DNA from 2 places in the Corynebacterium glucuronolyticum DSM 44120 genome. Region 2 is predicted to be linked to the other one. Evidence: predicted binding sites of a transcription regulator. Region 2 holds the regulator's gene; the other holds the start of a gene.
The links. Region 2 encodes LexA, which represses DNA repair genes until DNA is damaged. Its sites were predicted from a motif close to CGAACANNTGTTCG; they were not measured.
Positions count from the first base shown of each region.

Region 1: a site for LexA is predicted at 2,645-2,658, ahead of CGLUCO_RS02800 (error-prone DNA polymerase). Genes of this name have one in related genera too.

Region 1 is NZ_CP047452.1:587,197-591,617, reverse strand. Features, by position in the region: gene CGLUCO_RS02800 (error-prone DNA polymerase) at 1-2,641, opposite strand, end outside; gene CGLUCO_RS02795 (MetQ/NlpA family ABC transporter substrate-binding protein) at 2,812-3,687, shown strand; gene CGLUCO_RS02790 (methionine ABC transporter ATP-binding protein) at 3,744-4,421, shown strand, end outside.
Region 2 is NZ_CP047452.1:1,659,472-1,663,892, forward strand. Features, by position in the region: gene hrpA (ATP-dependent RNA helicase HrpA) at 1-261, shown strand, start outside; gene nrdR (transcriptional regulator NrdR) at 269-733, opposite strand; gene CGLUCO_RS07350 (hypothetical protein) at 830-1,210, opposite strand; gene lexA (transcriptional repressor LexA) at 1,484-2,194, shown strand; gene sugR (transcriptional regulator SugR) at 2,625-3,407, shown strand; gene CGLUCO_RS07365 (DeoR/GlpR family DNA-binding transcription regulator) at 3,758-4,421, shown strand, end outside.

The sequences.
Region 1 (4,421 bases), 1.1 Mb from region 2:
GCCACAGGGCCTGCCTGCGGTCCACCCCGAACGAGTCGAGGGCCCCCGCGCGGGCAAGCGCCTCCACCTGCGACACCGTGAGATCGGCCCGGCGCGCGAGATCTGGAATGGAGGTGAACGGGCGGGCGGCCTCCACCCGCGTGGCGGCCTCCTCCCCCAGGCCACGGACGAGGTTGAGCCCCAGGCGGATCGCGCGCCCACCGTCGGCAGTGTCCGCCTCTTCACCGGAAACCTGCACGTCGATGGGCAGGATGGTGATGCCGTGGCGGCGCGCGTCGGCGATCAAAGACTGCGGGGAGTAGAAGCCCATCGGCTGGGCGCGCAACAGGCCAACGGTGAATTCCGCCGGGTAGTAGTACTTGAACCAAGCGGAAAAGTAGACGAGGCCGGCAAACGATTGCGAGTGCGACTCGGGGAAGCCGTAGGCCGCGAAGGCGACCATCTTCATCCATAGCTTCTGCGCAACGTCGCCGGTGATCCCGTGCGTGGCGGCCAGCCCGTCGAAGAACCGCTCCTTCAGCTTGGCCATTCGTTCCGGCGAGCGCTTGGAGCCCATCGCGCGGCGCAGCTCGTCGGCCTCAGCCCCTGTGAAACCTGCGGCATCCTTGGCCATCTGCATGAGTTGTTCCTGGAAGAGCGGAATGCCAAGCGTTTTTCCCAGGGCGTTTTCCAGGCACGGGTGGTCGTAGGTGACGGGCTCCTGGCCGTTGCGGCGGCGGATGTAGGGGTGGACGGAGCCACCCTGGATGGGGCCGGGGCGGACGAGGGCGACCTCCACCACGATGTCGAAAAAGCGGCGGGGTTTAAGGCGGGGCAGGGTCGACATTTGGGCGCGGGATTCTACTTGGAAGACACCGACGGTGTCGGCGCGCTGCAGCATCTCGTAGATGTGTGGGTCGTCGAGGGGGATTTCCCACAGGTGGACGTCGGTGCCACGGTGGGTTTTCACCTGGTCCACCATGTGGTGCAGTGCGCCGAGCATGCCGAGGCCGAGGAGGTCGAATTTGACCAGGCCACCGTAGGCGGCGGCGTCCTTGTCCCACTGGATGACGCTGCGGTTTTCCATGCGTGCCCACTCGGTGGGGACAACGTCAGCGATGGGGCGGTCGCAGATGACCATGCCACCGGAGTGGATGCCAAGGTGCCGGGGCTGGCCCTTGAACTGCGCGGCGAGCGCGACAACAGGTTCCGGTGGCTCCTCCACGCCACGTGACCAGGCATCGATGGTGCCCTGGGGGTAGCCGAGGGCGCGGCCGGCGTCGCGGACGGCACCTTTCGTGCGGTAGGTGATGACGTTGGCCACCTGGGCGGCGTTGTCGCGGCCGTATTTTTGGTAGACGTATTGGATGACTTCCTCGCGGCGGCCGGCCTCGATGTCGAGGTCAATGTCGGGTGGGCCGTCGCGGTCGGGCGATAGGAACCGTTCGAACAGGAGCTTCGCGTGGATGGGTTCAACGGCGGTGATGCCCAGCGCGAAGCACACGGCGGAGTTGGCCGCCGATCCGCGCCCCTGGCAGTAGATGTTTTCATGGTGGCAGAAGTCGACGATGTCATTGACGATGAGGAAGTATCCGGGAAAATCCAGCTCCTCGATGACGGCAAGCTCCCGCTCGATTTGCTCCCGCGCCTTCTTCTTGATGCTTTCCGGTCGGCTGTGGTACCGCACAGGTGTCCGCTTGTCGACGATCCCCCGTAGGTAGTCCATCTCGTTTCCGTAGGGCTCCGGCACGTCCCACAGGGGGAGGTTCGGGGAGACGAGGTCGAAGGCAAACGCGCAGCGGTGGGCGACGCGCACGGTCTCCTTCACAAGCCGCTCCCTGCCGGGGGCGGCGCGCAGCAGGCGATCGGCACCACGCAACCACATTGCGCCCAACGGATGGAGGTGGGGTTCCGCCTGACTGAGCGATTCTCGGCGTGCGAGGGCCGCTTTGGCGGCGGCGAGGTGGCCGGCGTCAATGGTGGCGGCGCGTGGCGCACCCGAGAGGATGCGGCTCAGCCGCGGGTCGGCGCGGTCTAGGTCGGCAAACTGGTCGGCATCCTCGGGAAGCCCGCGGACCTGGTACTCGAGACTCACGTTCTGAGCGCCGAAGCAGTCGACAATGCGGTCGAGTTCGGGCAGCCAGGCGTGATCGACGAGGACATGGAGGCCACCGGCGGCGGCGATCGTCTCAAGAGGCGGGTAGTACAGCACGTCTTTCTCCCCGCTGGCCATGTGGGCATCGGTGATGAGGTGGGACAGCGTGACGTAGCCCTCGTAGCCAATCGCCAAAACGGTCAGGGCGCGATCCGGTTCCAGCGACAGCTCCGCACCGAATACTGTTTCCAGGCCGGTGTCACGCGCTGCCTCGGCAAACGCCACCGCGCCGTAGAAACCGTCGCGGTCTGTCAGGGCGAGGCCCGTAAGCCCCAGCTGAACGGCGCGTTCGACGAGCTCCTCCGGGTCGCTCGCCCCACCGAGGAAAGAGTACGAGCTTGTACAATGAAGCTCCGCGAAGGCAGTGGCAGCAGGGTGGACGTGCGCGGAATGCCGGTGCGTATCCGGTGCGGGTACAAGGTCGGGCACATCGCGGCCACTCATGACGGCCTCAAGCATCTTCCAACTCAACACCGAAGCATTTATCCCACCGAACATGTGTACCATTTTCGCACACCTGTTCTTTCCCCGCAATTTGAACCAAGCTGTTTATTTCCCTACCTGGATAGATGCAGGGTTTTGCAGGTTTTATAAAATTTTTTCTAGACCGAGTTGTACATTTTTATTTGGACTGCTACCGTTACGTTCCAACAACACCAGTAAAGGAGAAATTAATCATGTTGAAGAAACTGACCGCCCTGGCTGCGGCTGCTGTTATCGCCACCACCGGCCTTACCGCCTGCAGCAACGAGGAGACCTCCGCAGATACCACGACGATCCGCATCGGCACCACCGATGCCTCCAAGAAGGCGTGGAAGGTATTCGAGGAGAAAGCCAAGGAAGAGGGCATCAAGCTCGACATCCAGAACTTTGGCGATTACTCCACCCCGAACACCGCCCTCAGCGAGGATCAGCTCGACGTTAACCTCTTCCAGCACCTCAAGTTCCTGGCCGAGTACAACGTGGGTGCCGGCGACAACCTCACCCCCGTGGGCGCTACCGAGATTGTTCCGCTAGCCATTTTCTGGAAGGACCACACCTCCCTCGATGGCATTGAGGGCCAGGGGATCGCCATCCCGAACGACCCCTCCAACCAGGGTCGCGCGATTAACGTCCTCGTCCAGGCCGGCCTGGTCAAGCTGAAGACCGAGGGACTCATTACCCCGACACCTGCGGATATCGACCAGGATGCCTCCAAGGTCAAGGTCCAGCCGGTTGACGCTGCACAGACCACCGCCGCTTACGGCGAGGGCAAGCCCGCTGTGATCAACAACTCCTTCCTCGACCGCGCGGGCATCGACCCGACCACCTCGGTCTTCCAGGATGACCCGAACTCCACCGAGGCCGAGCCGTACATCAACGCGTTCGTGACCAAGGCTGAGGACAAGGACGATCCGACCATCCAGAAGCTGGTCAAGATCTGGCACGACCCGGAGGTCACCGCAGCTGTTGCCGATGACTCCAACGGCACCTCCGTTCCGGTTGAGCGCTCCGCCGATGAGCTTCAGGCCATCCTTGACCGCCTCGAAGAGGCGCAAAAGGCCAGCAAGTAAGTAACTTTTGCACACACAAACCGCCCCTCGGGGCGGTTTTTACCTTGGGAGAACATGTGACCCACACAGAGGGAACTCGCGTTGAGTTCCGCAACGTCAGCAAGATCTTTTCCAACGGAGGAAAGGACACGAAGGCGCTCGATAACGTCAATCTCACCGTCGAACCCGGCGAGGTCTTGGGCGTTATCGGCTACTCAGGTGCCGGCAAGTCCACCCTCGTCCGCATGATCAACGGACTCGATACGCCGACCTCCGGTGAAGTACTTCTCGACGGCACGGACATCGTCCCCCTGCCCGAGCGCAAGCTGCGCACCCTACGCAGCTCCATCGGCATGATCTTCCAGCAGTTCAACCTGTTTAACTCCCGCTCGGCGGCCGCGAACATCGAGTATCCCCTCAAACTCGCGGGCGTGCCCAAGGAGGAACGGAAGCGCCGCGTGGCGGAACTGCTCGAGTTCGTTGGCCTCTCCGACAAGGGTGGCAACTACCCCGAGCAGCTGTCCGGCGGCCAGAAGCAGCGCGTTGGCATCGCCCGCGCCCTCGCCACCAACCCCTCCCTCCTGCTTGCCGACGAAGCGACCTCCGCTCTCGACCCCGAAACCACCCTCGACGTACTGAACCTGCTGCGCCGGGTGAACCGCGAGCTGGGCATCACCATCGTCGTCATCACCCACGAGATGGGGGTCGTCCGCGCCATCGCCGACAAGGTCGCCGTCATGGAGGCCGGGCGCGTG
Region 2 (4,421 bases):
ATTCAAGCTGCACGAATCCGACTCGACGATCTCGAGGCCGACCCCCAAAAAGACGAACAACGGCAGGACATTATTGACCGGCTCGCCGGCCAGCTCTCTTCAAAGCTCAATCGGCTTCCGAAGTCAGCCCGGCACAGCAAAAAGGTGAAGGATATCATCTGGCTCATCCAGGAACTTCGAGTGAGCCTATTCGCGCAACGTCTTGGCACGGCGACGAAAGTATCGGAAAAGAAGATCTCTAAACAAATCACCGCGCTCTAGCTGCACATTAGAGCCGATTTTCCCGTCTTTCGTCGCGCCTCAGCGCCCGGATTTCCTTCTCGAAATCGTCTGCCGAGTCGAATGACTTATAAACAGAAGCGAAGCGAAGATAGGCAACCTCGTCGAGATCCCTCAACGGACGCAGAATAGCCTTGCCGATATCGTTTGCCGGTATCTGCGAGGATCCTTTCTGCCGCACGGTCAGCTCCACTTCTTGAGCGAGCTTCTTCAACGAATCCTCCGACACAGACCTTCCCTGGCAGGCACGACGAACTCCGCGAATGACTTTGTCCCTGCTAAAAGGCTCCGTCAGTCCGTTGCGTTTAAGGACGAGCAGCACTGCCTGCTCCATTGTCGTAAAACGCCCTTTACACTGCGGGCATTCCCTCCGGCGCCTGATGGCACTCCCCTGATCTACCACCCGTGAGTCAATGACTCTGCTGGTGGAGCATTTACAAAACGGACAATGCATAGCTCTCCTCATCGCGTGTACTAAACCACGAGCAGCCACTCCACTGCTGTGCCCCTCAGTTTAGCCAAGCAACGGGGAAGCCCCCATCGATGCGGGCTATTGCGCAACGAGGGCCGTTTCGAGTTGCGCGATGTCATTGTTAGGGGTCTGCTCCCCAGATCCGATGAAAAGCGAGCCTATAAGTACGAGACCGAAAAGAAGCCCAATACCCATATCCCTCATCTTTGCTGTGAGCGACGACACCGAAGACGTATGTGCACCCACCGTATTTTCGTTCGATGATTTGTGCGTGCGTGCCGTTTCTTCATCCGCTCGTGCGAATGTTCGATGTTCGCCATGTAAAGTTCGAACAGTGTGGCCACTGCGACGCACCCCTACTGGCGTACCGCCATTCCACACAGCAACCGGGCACGCCACCTCGCGGCGGTACCCAACCATCCCGTTCGCGCCCTTTAATCCACTGGTAACAATAGCCATAGTAAACCTTCCTTACGCTTTCTTCTCTGTGCGGGCCCTACTTTACATATCGACACACACACGCTTCACTAGTTTTCGAACACATGCCCCATATTAGAACATGTGGTCGTCCTTGTAAAGACTCGTTCGCGCCGTCCGAACTGCCCACCCCCGTTCCCCTCTCGAACACCTGTTGTATCTTTGCTAGACTAAGAACTCGATAATGGACATCACCGAACGCAACGGTCGATCCATAATCACACCGGCAATTGCAAGACGCGGGTAAGGAAGAATATGGCAACGAGGAAGAAGCGCGCAGAGCACGCTAGCGGGAAGAAACATCTTGACCAGCGAGTGCTATCAGACCGCCAAAAGCGCATTATGGAGGTAATTAGGGATTCCGTCGCCCTCCGTGGATATCCGCCGAGTATTCGCGAGATTGGTGATGCCACTGGACTCCAGTCCACGTCATCGGTTGCCTACCAGCTGAAGGAGCTCGAGAAGAAGGGTTTCCTTAAACGCGATCCGAATAAACCCCGTGCCGTAGATGTCCGTCACCTCCGCGAAACCGCACCCGAGAAATCCAAAGTTTCTATCGACGAGGACGGTGTACTCAAGGAAGGCTTCGTTGCACCGGCATACATCCCTGTTGTAGGGACCATTTCCGCCGGTCTCCCCGTTCTCGCCGAGGAGACGATTGAGGAATATATGCCTCTACCATCAGAACTCGTAGGTGATGGCGAACTTTTCATGCTGGAAGTTAACGGGCGCTCGATGAAGGACGCCGGAATCATGGATGGCGATTGGGTCATTTGCAAAAGGCAGTCCATCGCAGAAAAGGGCGACTTTGTAGCCGCGCTCATCGACGGCGAAGCGACGGTGAAGGAATTCCACAAGGACTCGACGGGCGTGTGGCTTCTGCCCTACAACGAAAGCTTTGACCCGATTCCCGGCAATGACGCAGAGATTCTCGGCATTGTAACCGCCGTTTTCCGTAGCTACTAAAATCTTCCGCACCGTCCAGCCGAGTTTTTCATCGACTGGACGGTTTTTCTTTGCCCCATTCCCCTCTCCCCCACATGAGGGTAAGAGGCATGCCCGCATAGACATCTAACCATTTTTGTTTGCCCATTCGAAATCTTCTTACGACGCTTAATTTCGCACTACAGAGGGGTTCCTCAAATTTAGGGCAGGCTTCTGGCACTGCCCATCTTCGCGACGAATTACCAAACACGCATGCCCGAACGTAAGCAATCCCACAAATTTAATGCCACAATAGTGTTGGTTTTGATTAGGAGACACCGTATCAATGCCCGATTGCTGCTGATTTGCGGTGAGTAATCCTCTGTATTTCGCAAAGCGTGGCACAAAACAGACCGGGTACGCCCTTAAGGGGTTTACTGCAGGGCCGAGCTAGGAATGGAGTGACCGACAAGTGTATGCAGAAGAACGTAGGCGACAGATCACCTCGCTGACCGCGGTCGAAGGTCGCGTGAACGTAACCGAGCTTGCAGAAAGGTTTAACGTCACTGCCGAGACAATCCGTAGGGATCTCGCTGTCCTCAATCAGGAGGGTGCCGTTCACCGCGTTCACGGTGGCGCGGTTGCTAGCCAGAATTACCAGACCACGGAACGAAGCGTAGACATCCGCGCACGCAGCGCTTCGGGAGCAAAGCACGATATTGCCAAGGCGGCACTGAAGTTCCTCCCTGAACCACAAGGAGGAATGTTCCTTGATGCGGGAACCACAGTCATGCAACTGGCCCACATGCTCGCAGAGCACCCGGACGCTAAGAAGTGGTCCATCGTTACTAATTGTCTGTCTATTGCACTCGATCTTGCCTCTGCCGGATTGGACGAGGTCCAGCTGCTTGGTGGCAGCGTTCGAGCCATCACCCAGGCTGTAGTCGGCGATACGGCACTGCGCGCTCTGGCGCTCATGCGGGCAGATGTCGCTTTTATCGGCACCAACGCGCTGACCTTGGACCACGGACTGTCCACAGCCGATAGCCAGGAGGCTGCGGTGAAGAGAGCAATGATCACCAACGCCCGCACCGTTGTCGCTCTGTGCGACTCCACCAAGATGGGCTCCGACTACCTTGTCTCTTTTGCCTCCCTTGATGACATCGACGTTGTCATCACCGATACCGGAGCACCTCAGAGTTTCGTAGACGCGATGCGAGAACGCTCCATCAACGTCATTATCGCAGACGCTTAAACATCAACGCACAAGCCGAGGGAAGCCACATTCCCTCGGCTTTTCTTCGCACCCCTCAACCTTTGCCCGTTTTCACACATTTTGCACGTGTCCTAAGTCTCATTATTCATGCACACCTTCTAATCCACACATGTGCGCGTTACAGTGTAAGCACAGGTCGTTAACCACTTTGTAGACTGCCACATTCCGGGTACACCCCAGAGGAATTTCCCACCTCTCACGATGTCCGGTTTCCCTCAGTTTTCAAGTGGGATCGCAAAGATCGCACCAAGTGAAGTCGATAGGACAACACCAGATCAGGCTCTGCTTCACGCTGGGTGGTGTGGCGCATGTTAGGAAGGAGGAGACGCATGAGGTTTTCAGAACGCCAAGAGCTCATTGAAACTTCGCTCGCTCGAGACGGCCATGTCAGCGTTCCATCGCTTGCAAAGGCGTGTGGCGTTGCCCCCGAGACGGCGAGACGAGATTTAGCCAAGTTGGAAAAAATGGGTCTCGTACGCCGAGTGCACGGCGGAGCAATACCGCCGACACATGAGGGAAGTGAGCCCGATAGTTACACAGCAAACCTTGTTCAGGTCGCTGCGCCAAGCTACCGCGAAGAAACCGCGTACTCCGATAAGACACAGCAGCACGTGCCGGAAAAATCGGCTATCGCTCGTGCAGCACTGGAGCTGATCCCCTCGGGGCCGTGTTCCATCACAATTGACGCCGGGACTACTACCGCTGCCCTCGCAGCAGCTCTACGCCATTCGTCACCGGACAAAGGGTCCACGTTTGTGACTAATTCTATGCCGGTCGCTGAGATTCTTTCTGGTGGCGGGCTTACCGGTGTCAACGTCGTCGGTGGCAACGTTCGGCCGTATACACGGGCAATCGTTGGCGAGGCGGCCGCGCGCCACTTTTACTCACTACGAGCAGATATCGCCTTCATCGCTGCAAATGGCGTGACTCCCTCCCACGGCTTTTCTACACCGGATCCAACGGAGGCTGCCGTTAAGAGCGCCATCGCTCGCT